DNA from 2 places in the Mesorhizobium sp. M0923 genome. Region 2 is predicted to be linked to the other one. Evidence: predicted binding sites of a transcription regulator. Region 2 holds the regulator's gene; the other holds the start of a gene.
The links. The regulator LexA, encoded in region 2, represses DNA repair genes until DNA is damaged. The targets are predictions, from matches to a motif close to TGTTCNNNNTGTGTTCNG.

Region 1: parE (DNA topoisomerase IV subunit B) is a predicted target of LexA. The motif match lies at 1,958-1,975, and genes of this name have one in related genera.

What each region holds. Positions count from the first base shown of each region.
Region 1 covers NZ_JAMYNW010000001.1:297,228-303,408, forward strand. The annotation lists gene parE (DNA topoisomerase IV subunit B) at 1-1,887, opposite strand, end outside; gene NKH89_RS01440 (GGDEF domain-containing protein) at 2,161-3,330, shown strand; gene gcvP (aminomethyl-transferring glycine dehydrogenase) at 3,402-6,181, opposite strand, start outside.
Region 2 covers NZ_JAMYNW010000001.1:501,927-508,107, forward strand. The annotation lists gene NKH89_RS02415 (ComEC/Rec2 family competence protein) at 1-1,633, shown strand, start outside; gene lexA (transcriptional repressor LexA) at 1,627-2,358, opposite strand; gene kynU (kynureninase) at 2,830-4,077, shown strand; gene NKH89_RS02430 (hormone-sensitive lipase) at 4,173-5,003, shown strand; gene NKH89_RS02435 (molybdopterin molybdotransferase MoeA) at 5,011-6,181, opposite strand, start outside.

The DNA.
Region 1 (6,181 bases), 200 kb from region 2:
GGTGGTTTCTTTGAGCTGGGCGGCCATCATTTCGCCCAGCCCCTTGAAGCGGCCGATTTCGACTTTGCCGCGCCCGGTGAATTCGGTGCGCAGAAGTTCGTCCTTGTGCGCATCGTCGCGGGCATAGGCGACCTTGCCGCCTTGCCGGATCGAGTAGAGCGGCGGCACCGCCAGATAGAGATGGCCGCCGCGGACCAGGCTCGGCATCTCCTGGTAGAAGAAGGTGATCAGCAGCGAAGCGATATGGGCGCCATCGACGTCGGCGTCGGTCATGATGATGACCCGGTCGTAACGCAGGTCCTCGTCGCGGTATCTCGAGCGCGTGCCGCAGCCCAAGGCCTGGATCAGGTCGGATATCTGCTGGTTGCCGGCCAGCTTGTCGTTACCGGCGCTGGCGACGTTGAGGATCTTGCCGCGGAGCGGCAGCACCGCCTGGCTGGCGCGGTCGCGCGCCTGCTTTGCCGAACCGCCAGCCGAATCGCCCTCGACGATGAACAGCTCGGCGCCGGCCGCTGCATTCTGCGTGCAATCGGCGAGCTTGCCGGGCAGGCGCAGCCTGCGCACGGCGCTCTTGCGCGACACTTCCTTTTCCTGGCGGCGGCGCACCCGCTCGTCGGCACGCGCGATCACCCATTCGAGCAGTTTCGAAGCTTCCTGCGGATTGTCGGCCAGCCAATGGTCGAACGGGTCGCGGATGGCGCTTTCGACGATGCGGATCGCCTCGATCGTCGCCAGCCTGTCCTTGGTCTGGCCGACGAATTCCGGTTCGCGGATGAACACCGACAGCATGCCCACCGCCGAGATCATCACATCCTCGGATGTGACGATCGAAGCGCGCTTGTTGCCGACCAGGTCGGCATAAGCGCGCAAGCCGCGCGTCAGAACGTTGCGGAAGCCGGCCTCGTGCGTGCCGCCTTCAGCTGTCGGAATGGTGTTGCAATAGGAATTTATAAAACCGTCGCCGCCGAACCAGGTCACCGCCCATTCGAGCGAGCCGTGACCGCCCTGCTTCTCGCTCTTGCCGGCGAACATTTCACGGGTCACCTGGAATTCGTCGCCGAGCGAGGCTTTCAGATAGTCCTTGAGGCCGCCCGGAAAATGGAATTCTGCCTTGGCCGGCGTCGTGTCCTTTTCCTTGATCAGCGAGGGATCGCAGGTCCAGCGGATTTCGACACCGCCGAACAGATAGGCTTTTGACCGCGCCATGCGGTAGAGCCGCGCCGGCTCGAACGCAGCACCCTTGCCGAAAATCTGCTCGTCTGGATGGAAGCGGATCTTCGTGCCGCGCCGGTTGTGCACCTCGCCGAGCTGCTCCAGGCCGGTCACCGGAACGCCTCGCGAGAAGCGCTGGCGATAGAGCTTGCGCCCAATCGCAACCTCGACCTCGAGATGGTCGGACAGCGCGTTGACCACGGAAACGCCGACACCGTGCAGGCCTCCCGAGGTCTCGTAGACCTTGCTGTCGAACTTGCCGCCTGAATGCAGCGTGGTCATGATGAGTTCGAGCGCCGGCTTCTTGAATTTCGGGTGCGGATCGACCGGAATGCCGCGGCCGTTGTCGGTTACAGACAGGTATCCGTCGGCGGAAAGCTCGACATCGATGAAGGTAGCATGGCCGGCGACCGCCTCGTCCATCGAATTGTCGATGACCTCGGCGAACAGATGGTGCATCGCCTTGTCGTCGGTGCCGCCAATGTACATGCCCGGGCGGCGGCGCACCGGCTCCAGCCCCTCCAGCACCTCGATATCGGCGGCACTATAGCTCTCGCTGGCATCGCGGGGCGCCGGCCGCTTCGCCGCCTGCACCAGCGGGTCGGCCGGGCGCGCGGCGCGAGCCGGTTGCGGCTGCTTGCCCAAATTGCCGAAAAGATCGTTATTGTCGTCCATGCCGGTCCTGGATTCCGATGCTGCGAATCACCACCCGATACTGCCACGCTTTTTGCGGGCAGGCGACGGAGGTTCCTGTTACGTTCGAGGATAGAGCCTCTTACTGCAAAACCATTCGACAACCAAGCGGCGGAAATGGGGTCGAAGCTTGGAGCATCGACGCTTTGTAAACCTTGTCCGAAGGTTACGCCGCAAGATTGGCTGAAAAACGATATCCGCGGACTGTCGCTGACCTAGAATGCAGCGAAACCCTCAAGAGGCTGTCGCTTAAGCATGTTGGATTACAGTTCGCTCCTGCTCGCAGCGGCGCTGTCGGGCACGTGCCTCAGCATCACCATGTTTGCGATCTGGTTCACCGCGCCACAGGCACGCTTTGTGCTGACGGTGGCGTGCGGCATTCTCGTGCTCGTCGCCCATGTGGTCTTGTTTTGGCATTACACAAGAGATCCAAGCCCCTGGCTTTGCCAGATCGTGCTTGCTCTTCTCAGCCTCGGCTTCCTGATTATCTGCCTGTCGGCCATGCAATATCTCAGCATGCGCGACTATAGGCGCGCCATCTTGCCGACCTTGGCTGCGATGGCTGTTTGCGCGGGCGCGACGTATCTCGGGTTTGATGGTGTCGGCTTCATTGTCACCTACGCGACGGTAACGGCGCTACTCTCGCTTATCGGGGCGATGTTCTGGATTGAGGGTGGTCATGATCGCCGGATATTGCTGGTCGTATCGTTCCTGAGCGGCGTCTGTGCGCTGTCGTTCGGACTTTGCGGCGCGGTCCTGCTGGTCAAGGGCCAGTGGGTGCTCGGCGTAGCACCGGACAATTGGGCCGAGCGGGTGAATTCCGTCGTAGCCGTCGCCTGCATGACCGGGCTTGGCGCATTAACGCTCTCCCTGCACCATTTGCAGGCGCAGATCGAATTGAAGGCCGAGACGATGACCGATCCATTGACCGGGCTGATGAACCGGCGGGCGTTAACGGCACTCTACGGCGAGCGGGTCTTCGGTCCGTTTATGTCCGTCGCCATGTTCGACCTCGACCATTTCAAAAGGACGAACGACGTATTCGGTCATCCGGTCGGCGACCAGGTCCTGCGCCGCTTTGCCGCCGTCATCAGGAAATACGCCAGAACCGGCGTCGACGCCTTCCGGCTGGGCGGCGAGGAATTCGTGCTCGTCATGTCGCGGATGACGGAAGAAAAGGCCTATGACATTGCGAGCAAGATCAGCGTCGCCTTCGGTACGGAAGTCGTGGCCACCCAGCTTGGTCCGTTGCGAAGCACAGTCAGCGGCGGCATCGGCTTTGGTGGGACGAGCGGCACCGGTCTCGATGATGTGCTGGCCGAAGCCGACGCCGCGCTCTATGCGGCAAAGCGCGCCGGGCGAAATCGCGTCATCGCCCGGGACAGGGCGAGCAAGGCCGACGGGCCGGCCTTGCGTTCTGCCTGATTGAGGCTTCTATCTTCTTGTTAGACCATGATCTTGTCCGAAAACCGGATTCCACTCTTCGGGATCATGGTCTACTCCGCCGCACCCAGATATTCCGACAGCGGCGGGCAGGAGCAGACCAGGTTGCGGTCGCCAGCGACGTTGTCGATGCGTGACACCGGTGGCCAGTATTTTGCCGCCGTATCGGCATCGCCGGCGGGGTAGGCCGCTTCCAGGCGCGAATAGGGATGGGTCCACTGGCCGGCCAACGCCTCGGCGGCGGTATGTGGCGCATTGACCAGAGGATTGTCGGCCAAGGGCCATTCGCCCTTCGCCACCTTGGCTGCCTCGCCGGCTATGGCGATCATGGCTTCGCAGAAACGATCCAGCTCGCGCTTGGGCTCGGATTCGGTCGGCTCGACCATCAGCGTGCCGGCCACCGGGAACGACATGGTCGGCGCGTGGAAGCCATAGTCGATCAGCCGCTTGGCGATATCGTCGACGCTGATGCCGGCGCTGTCCTTGAGCACGCGGGTGTCGAGGATGCATTCATGCGCAACGCGTCCGTTGCGCCCCTTGTAAAGCAGGGGGAAATGCTCGCCAAGCCGCGTCGCCACGTAGTTGGCGGAGATGATCGCCGTCTCGGTCGCCTGCTTCAGGCCGGAAGCGCCCATCATGCGGATATACATCCAGGTGATCGGCAGGATCGAGGCGCTGCCGAACGGTGCCGCCGCCACGGCATGGGCCGAGCCTTCGGTGACGTGTCCGGGCAGATATGGCTTCAGATGCGCCTTGACGCCGATCGGGCCGACGCCGGGGCCGCCGCCGCCATGTGGAATGCAGAAGGTCTTGTGCAGGTTCATGTGGCAGACATCGGCACCGATATCGCCGGGACGGGCGAGGCCGACCAGAGCGTTGAGATTGGCGCCGTCGAAATAGACCTGGCCGCCATGGCTGTGGACGAGCGCACAGAGGTCGCGGGCGCCTTCCTCGAAAACACCATGCGTCGAAGGATAGGTGAACATCAGCGCCGCGAGGTCTTTTGCATGCTCGGCCGCCTTGGCCTGCAAGTCTTCCATGTCGATATTGCCGTCCTCGGTGCAGCGCACGACGACGACACTCATGCCGGCCATGGCCGCACTTGCCGGATTGGTGCCATGCGCCGAGGACGGGATCAGGCAGACGGTGCGATGGCCTTCGCCACGCGACAAATGATAGCCGCGAATGGCGAGCAGCCCTGCATATTCGCCCTGGCTGCCGGCATTGGGCTGCAGGGTCACCGCGTCGAAGCCGGTGATCTCCGCCAGCCAGCCTTCCAGCTCGTCGATCATGGCGCGATAGCCTACCGAATGGCTCGCCGGGGCAAAGGGATGCAGGTTGGCGACATCGGGCCAGCTTACCGGCATCATTTCGGCGGCGGCGTTGAGCTTCATGGTGCAGGAGCCGAGCGGGATCATGGCGCGGTCGAGCGCCAGGTCCTTGTCGGACAGCCGGCGCAAGAAGCGCATCATGTCGGTTTCCGAGTGGTTTTCGCGGAAGACGGGCTGGGTGAGGAACTCCTTGCCGCGCGGTTTTCCTGGCATGGAACTGCCGGCGGCAACGCCGGCCTTGGCGCCGAAAAGTGCTGCGATCGCCTCCAGATCGGCCTCGGTGGAGGTCTCGTCAAAGCTGATGCCGACATGGTCGGCGTCGATGACACGCAGCAGCCGGCCGGTCTTCTCGGCGGCGGCGGCAAGTGCGGCGGCTCTGCCCTTCAGTTCCACGGTCACCGTGTCGAAGCGGCTTCCGCCGAGCACCGAAACGCCTGCTGCCTTGAGGCCGGCAGCCAGGCGGTTGGCCAGCGTGTGGACGCGGCCGGCAATCGCCTGCAGCCCGGCAGGGCCATGCCAGATCGCATAGGCCGTCGCCATGTTGGCGAGCAGCGCCTGTGCGGTGCAGATGTTGGAGGTCGCCTTGTCGCGGCGGATATGCTGCTCGCGTGTCTGCAAGGCCAGGCGATATCCGGGACGGCCCTTGCTGTCCGTCGACTGGCCAACGAGCCGGCCGGGCATCAGCCGCGTCAGCCTGTCGGACACGGCGCAATAGGCGGCGTGCGGCCCGCCAAAGCCCATCGGCACGCCAAAACGCTGCATCGGGCCGACGGCGATGTCGGCGCCAAGCCTGGCTGGCGCGTCGGTCAGCGTCAGGCCCAACGGATCGGCAATGAAGACGACCAGCGCGCCGGCAGCGCGGGCCTTGTCGATCGCTGCCTTGTGATTGCCATAGACGCCGAATGTATCGGGCCAGGAGACCAGCAGGGCGGCGGTGTTGTCGTCGATCACCTCGCCGTCGACCTCGATGCCGAGCGGTTCGGCGCGGGTGCGAACGACGTCCAGCGTCTGCGGGTGCGGCGTGCCGGCCAGTGCCACCTTGGTGCGCTTGTCGCGATGATGGCGCAGCCCAATGCCGACCGCTTCGGCCACCGCCGTCGCCTCGTCGAGCAGCGAGGCCGACGCCACCGGCAAGCCGGTCAGCTCGGTGACCAGCGTCTGGAAGTTGAACAGCATTTCCAGCCGGCCCTGGCTGATCTCGGCTTGGTAAGGCGTGTAAGCCGTATACCAGGCCGGGTTCTCGAACAGGTTGCGCTGGATCACCGGCGGCACGTGGACGCCATGATAGCCGGTACCGATGAAGCTCTTCAGCACCGTGTTCTTTGCCATCGTCGCCGCGAGCTCGGTCAGCGCTTCCGCTTCGCTTGCAGCGGCGGGCAAGGCCAATGGACGGTCGAGCCGGATCGACTTCGGCACTGCCTGGCTGATCAGCGTCTCGACCGAGGGAACGCCGATCGTGGCCAGCATGGCTCTGACGTCTTGGAGGCCCGGGCCGATATGGC
Region 2 (6,181 bases):
CATGCCGCTTGCCGCGCGGCTTTCTTCCTCGATCGAAGACGCGCGCGAATCCATCGCCGACCATATCCGCAGCCGCATCGGCGGCGCCGAGGGCGAGATTGCTGCTGCGCTGATCGTCGGCGTGCGCGCCGGCATTCCCGAGGAGATCAACGAAGCGATGCGGCGTACAGGCATCTATCACATCATCTCCATCTCGGGGCTGCATATGGCGTTGGTCGCCGGCACCATCATGGCGCTGCTACGCGGCACCTTTGCGTTGTTTCCCGATTTCTCATCGCGACGGCCGGTCAAGAAATATGCCGCGGCCGCCGCGCTTTTTTCGATTGCGGCCTACCTCGTCTTTTCCGGCATTGTGGTGGCGGCCGAACGCAGCTTCATCATGCTGGCGGTGATGCTTATCGCCGTGCTGTTCGACCGGGCCGCGCTCACCATGCGCAACCTGGCGATCTCGGCCATCGCGGTCATTCTGGTGTCGCCGCACGAGGTGGTCGGTCCGAGCTTCCAGATGTCCTTCGCCGCGACGGCGGCCCTTGTCGGCGCCTATGCAGGCTGGTCCGATTACCGCGCCGGCGGGGCCACCACGCCGCCGCCCCGGCGGTCGCCGCTACGCTTTGCCACTAGAAAGGTACTGCTGGGCATGGGCGGCCTAGCGATGACCTCGATCATTGCAGGGAGCGCCACGGCGCTTTTCGCCATATGGCATTTCCAGCGCGTGGCGCCGCTCAGCCTGTTCGCCAATCTGGCCATCATGCCTATCATCTCACTGGTCGTCATGCCCTTCGCCGTCCTCAGTGCGCTGGCGATGCCGTTCGGCGCGGATGGGCCTTTCCTCTACGTGATGGGCAAGGGGCTGACGGCGATGATCGCCCTGTCCGGGTGGATCTCCGAGCGCTCGCCGATCGATGCGGTCGGGCTGATTTCGCTGAGATCTGTCCTTTTGGTGACGATCGCCCTCGTCATTGCCAGCATGGCGACGACCTGGTTGCGGCTCGTGGCCCTTCCTTTTGCGCTCGCCGGCTTGCTAACGACAACGCAGACGCGCGTACCCGATGTATTGATCTCGGAGGACGCACGGCTCGTCGCGCTGCCGATCGGCAGCGGTGAACTCGCGGTCAACCGGGCACGCCCGAATGAGTTCACCATCGACAACTGGAAACGCGCGCTCACATCAGAGGCTATCGTCGCGCCGGAAACACCTGGAAAGAACGATCCGCAATTCGACATTGCCGATCCGGCCGACTTACCGCCGGGCATGCCGTTCATTTGCACGGACGGTCTCTGCCTTGCCAGGCATCCATCCGGCGCGATCATCGCGCTAGCCAATGACCGCGATACTGCACGGCCAGCCTGCGCCTTTGCCAGCTTGATCGTCATCGACGACGCCACCGCCCATAATCCCTGCTACTACGACCGGCTGGTCCTCGTCGTCACCAAACGGCAACTGGCGCGCGCGGGAAGTGCGGCCGTCTATTTCGATCCACAAGCGGCAACACGCGCCGAAATCCGCTTCGCCGTCGAAAAATCATACCGGCCCTGGCACGTGCAGCGGAAATTTTCCCGCGCGGCGCGGGGCATGCCGCCATACCGCAGAGCCGACAAGCCAAAAGCCGGCGCCAAGGGCGCAGCTCAGTAGCGGCGGATCAGCCCAACGAGCTTGCCCTGCACCTTGACCCTGTCTGGTCCGAAGATGCGCGTCTCGTAGGCCGGATTGGCGGCTTCCAGGGCGATCGAGGCGCCCTTGCGGCGGAACCGCTTCAGCGTCGCTTCTTCCTCGTCGACCAGTGCCACCACGATCTCACCGGGGCTCGCCGTATCGGCATTGCGGATGATCACCGTGTCGCCGTCGAAAATGCCAGCCTCGATCATCGAATCGCCTTTGACCTCCAGCGCATAATGCTCGCCGCCCATGATCATGTCCGGCGGCACCGAGATCGAATGCGTCTGGTGCTGGATGGCATCGATCGGCACACCGGCGGCGATGCGGCCCATCACCGGGATCGACACGGCGGCGACGACATCGTCGTCATTGCCGGCTGCAGGCATGCGCGACGATGTCGGCTTGCCCTGCCGAGGACCTTGCCCAAGACTGCCCTGGATGACGCTCGGCGAGAACTTGCGTGCCGCATTGAGGCCGGGGGCGATCGAATCGGGCAGGCGCAGCACCTCCAGTGCACGGGCCCGGTTGGGCAAACGGCGAATGAAGCCGCGCTCCTCCAGCGCCGTAATCAGCCGGTGGATTCCCGATTTGGAAGCCAGGTCGAGCGCTTCCTTCATCTCGTCGAAGGAGGGCGGGATACCGCTTTCCTTCAGCCTTTCGTGGATGAACATAAGCAGTTCGTGTTGTTTGCGTGTCAGCATAGCGACCCCCAACAGAATCAGAAAAACAAACCCAGAACAAACACTATCTGTTCCAGTTGTGTTCCGCAACTGTTTAAAGTTTAATGAATGTGTTAGGGCTCGGGAAACGATACCACTCACCAAACCGGAACGCTGCATTTTCACCGCCGCGGGCGTCATCGCCTTGATTCTGCTTTCGTTTGCGGCCTCTGGGTTCCCAGAAGGCGGCACTGGTATCGGCCGTCAGCCGGCAAAGGGCACGGAATTGAAGCCGTATCGACTGTGCGGTTTGGTCAATGCACCGTGAACGAAACGAACTCAAAACGCCAACCTTGGGTTGGCTTGGCTCCTGGTTTCCACCGCGTGGTCAGGCAACTTGTCGCCGGTGGAGCCTTGCTGCGCGATACCAGGTAATGGAGAACCGCTCGTGACCGATGGATGCCGTCGATGCGTGTCCGGCGTTGCGGTGAATCTTGGGGGAGCAGACAAATCATGACAGGAATTCGCGATCTCGTTGCCATAAGGGCGATGGATGCTGCAGATCCGCTGCGCGCGATGCGCGACCGCTTTGTGCTGCCGCAAGGAGTGATCTATCTCGACGGCAATTCGCTAGGGGCCGCTTCGCGTGCCGCTTTCGATGAATTGAGCAAGGCAGCGACCGAAGAATGGGCGCATGATCTCATCCGCGCCTGGAACACGGCCGGCTGGTTCAACATGCCGCTCGAACTCGGCGACCAGCTCGGGCGCCTGATCGGTGCCGCGGCCGGCCAGACGGTGGTCTGCGACACGACATCGGTCAACATCTACAAGCTGCTGCACGCCGCCATGGCCATGCGGCCGGAGCGGCAGGTCATCGTCGCCGAGGGCGACAGTTTTCCGACAGACCTCTACATGGCTGAGGGTGTGGTTTCGACGCGAAAAGATACGCTGCTGCGCCTCTCGGGGGTCGACGCGCCGAGCATCGAAGAGCTGATCGACGAACGCACCGCCGTGGTGCTGGTCAACCACGTCAACTACAAGTCGGGCGAACTGCGCGACATGCCGGCGCTGACGCGCAGGGCCCAGGAAGCCGGGGCGATGATCGTCTGGGATCTCTGCCACACCGCCGGTGCGATGCCAGTCGAGCTCGACACGGCAAACGCCGATTTTGCCGTTGGCTGCACCTACAAATATCTGAATGGCGGACCGGGCGCGCCTGCCTTCATCTATGCGGCTGAGCGGCATCTTGCCGACATCCAGCAGCCGCTCACCGGCTGGTGGGGCCATGCACGGCCCTTCGCCTTCGAGCCAGGCTATGCGGCCGGCACCGGCATCCGCCGGTTTCTGTGCGGCACCCAGCCGGTCCTGTCGATGCGCACGCTGAAGGGCGCGCTCGACATCTGGAACGATGTCGACATGACGGCGGTGCGCAAGAAGAGCATCGCGCTGGCTGATCTGTTCATCGAGCTCGTCGAGGCAAAGTGCGGCACTTACGGGCTAACGCTCGAAAGCACGCGCGACGGGGAAAAACGCGGCAGCCAGATTTCATTCATGCACGAGCATGGCTACCAGATCATGCGCGCGCTGATCGAACGTGGCGTGATCGGCGATTTTCGCGCGCCATCGACCATGCGCTTCGGCTTCACCCCGCTCTATGTCGGCTATGCCGATGTCTGGCAGGCCGTCGAAGTGCTTGAGGACATCCTGCGCACCGGTGCGTGGAAGGATGCGCGCTTCGCCATCAAGGCGGCTGTCACTTGAGATTGATGCGAGAGCTGGAATCGTGAGGCTGGCGACGACGCGCCGCGCGATGCTCACGCTCGTTGCAAGGCCATATTGCCAGGGGAGGGCGCAGGGTGTTCGAACGTCACATTGCCGATTGGGACAACGCCTATGCCAACGGCGCCAACATAGCCGGCAGCGATCGCTGGCCGGCGGCCTGGGTCGAGCCCGCGCGGGTTTTTCGCGACGTGCTTTCGACCGAGGGCCGGGCGCGGCTCGACATGGCCTATGGCCATGGCCCACGCAACCGGCTCGATCTTTTCCTGCCGGCCACCAAGCCCAAGGGGCTCGTGGTGTTCGTCCATGGCGGCTACTGGATGGCATTCGACAAGAGTTTCTGGTCGCATCTTGCCGCTGGCGCTGTTGATCGCGGCTATGCCGTGGCGATGCCGTCCTACACGCTCTGTCCGCAGATGCGCATTGGCGGCATCGTCAAGGAAGTCGGCGCGGCGATCGGCAAGGCGGCGGGGATGGTCGCAGGGCCGCTGATGCTGACCGGACACTCGGCCGGTGGCCATCTTGTTAGCCGGATGGTTACGACGACGACGCCGCTGGCGCCCGAAATTGTCCGGCGCATTCGCCATGTCGTATCGATCTCGGGTGTGCACGATTTGCGCCCGATCATGCGCACCGGCATGAACGAGACGCTGGCGATCGATGAGGCCGAGGCGCAGGCCGAAAGCCCGGTGCTGCTGCGCCCGATGGACAAGGCCCGCCTGACCTGCTGGGCCGGCGGCGGCGAGCGCGCCGAATTCCTGCGCCAGAGCGCGTTGCTGGCCAATATCTGGATCGGCCTGGGTGCCGCGACCAGTTCGGTGGTCGAGCCTGACCGGCATCATTTCAACATCATCGACGGTTTGGCCGATCCAGACCATCCGCTGACCCGGACCTTGATCTCGGAGTGAGGCAGGTTCAGCGTAGCATCAGCACGTCGCAGGCGGCGCCCGCCGCCGCGGCGGGCGTGAACGGCGCACGGACGATCAGCCCGTTGGCATCGGCCAGCATTTTCAGCATCGAGGAGTCCTGGATGCCGAACGGCGTCGCCACGAGCGTACCGGCGTCGTCTGTGACAACAGCCCGCACATAATCTTGCCTGAGATCGTTGGCCGGCATGGCAGCGCCGAGCCGTGCCTCACGCATATCCTGCTGAAAGGCGCGGCCGCCGAGCCGCGCCAGCAGCGGCTTCAGGAAGAGCTGGGTGCAGACCAGGCTCGCCACCGGATTGCCGGGCAAGCCGATGCAGCGAATGTCGCCCAGCCGCCCGAACATCAGCGGCTTGCCCGGCCGCATGGCGATCTTCCAGAAATCGAGAGTCATGCCTTGCCCGGTCAGCACGTCATGGACGAAATCGTGGTCACCGACCGAGGCACCGCCCAGCGTGACGATGACGTTCGCGCCAGCCTTCACGGCCTTTTCCACCAGCGCAGCGATCGCCTCCCTGCGGTCCGGCGCGATGCCAAGGTCGAGCACTCGCGCACCGACCGACTGTGCGGCGGCGGCGACACCATAGGCGTTGGAGGAGATGATCTGGTCGGGGCCAAGCTCGCTGCCCGGCGGCAGCAATTCGTCGCCGGTGGCGATGATGGCGACCAACGGCCTTTTGACCACGCCGACCTCGGGGTGGTTGGCCGATGCCGCCAGCGACAAGGCCGCCGGGTCGAGCAGGCGGCCTTTGTGCAGCAGGACGTCGCCTTTGGCGAAATCGAGCCCGAGGCGGCGGATGTTTCGCCCCTGCACCGTCGGCTCCGTCACTTCGACGACACCGCGGCCGAGATCGCGGACGTTCTCCTGGATGACGATGGTGTCGGCGCCTTCGGGAAGCGGCGCGCCGGTGAAGATACGGACGGCCTGCCCCTGCTGCACCGTCCCGGCAAAGCCGCTTCCGGCCGGCGCCATGCCGACCACCGAAAGCTTTGCTGGTAAGGACGCGATATCAGCCGCCCGCACGGCATAGCCGTCCATGGCGGAGGCGTTGAACGGCGGCTGGGTGCGGAGCGCCACAACCGGCTCCGCCAGCACGCGGTCGGCGGCATCCAGCAGCGCGACGCGTTCGCCCTGCAGTGCAGCTGCGCCGTCCAACAGG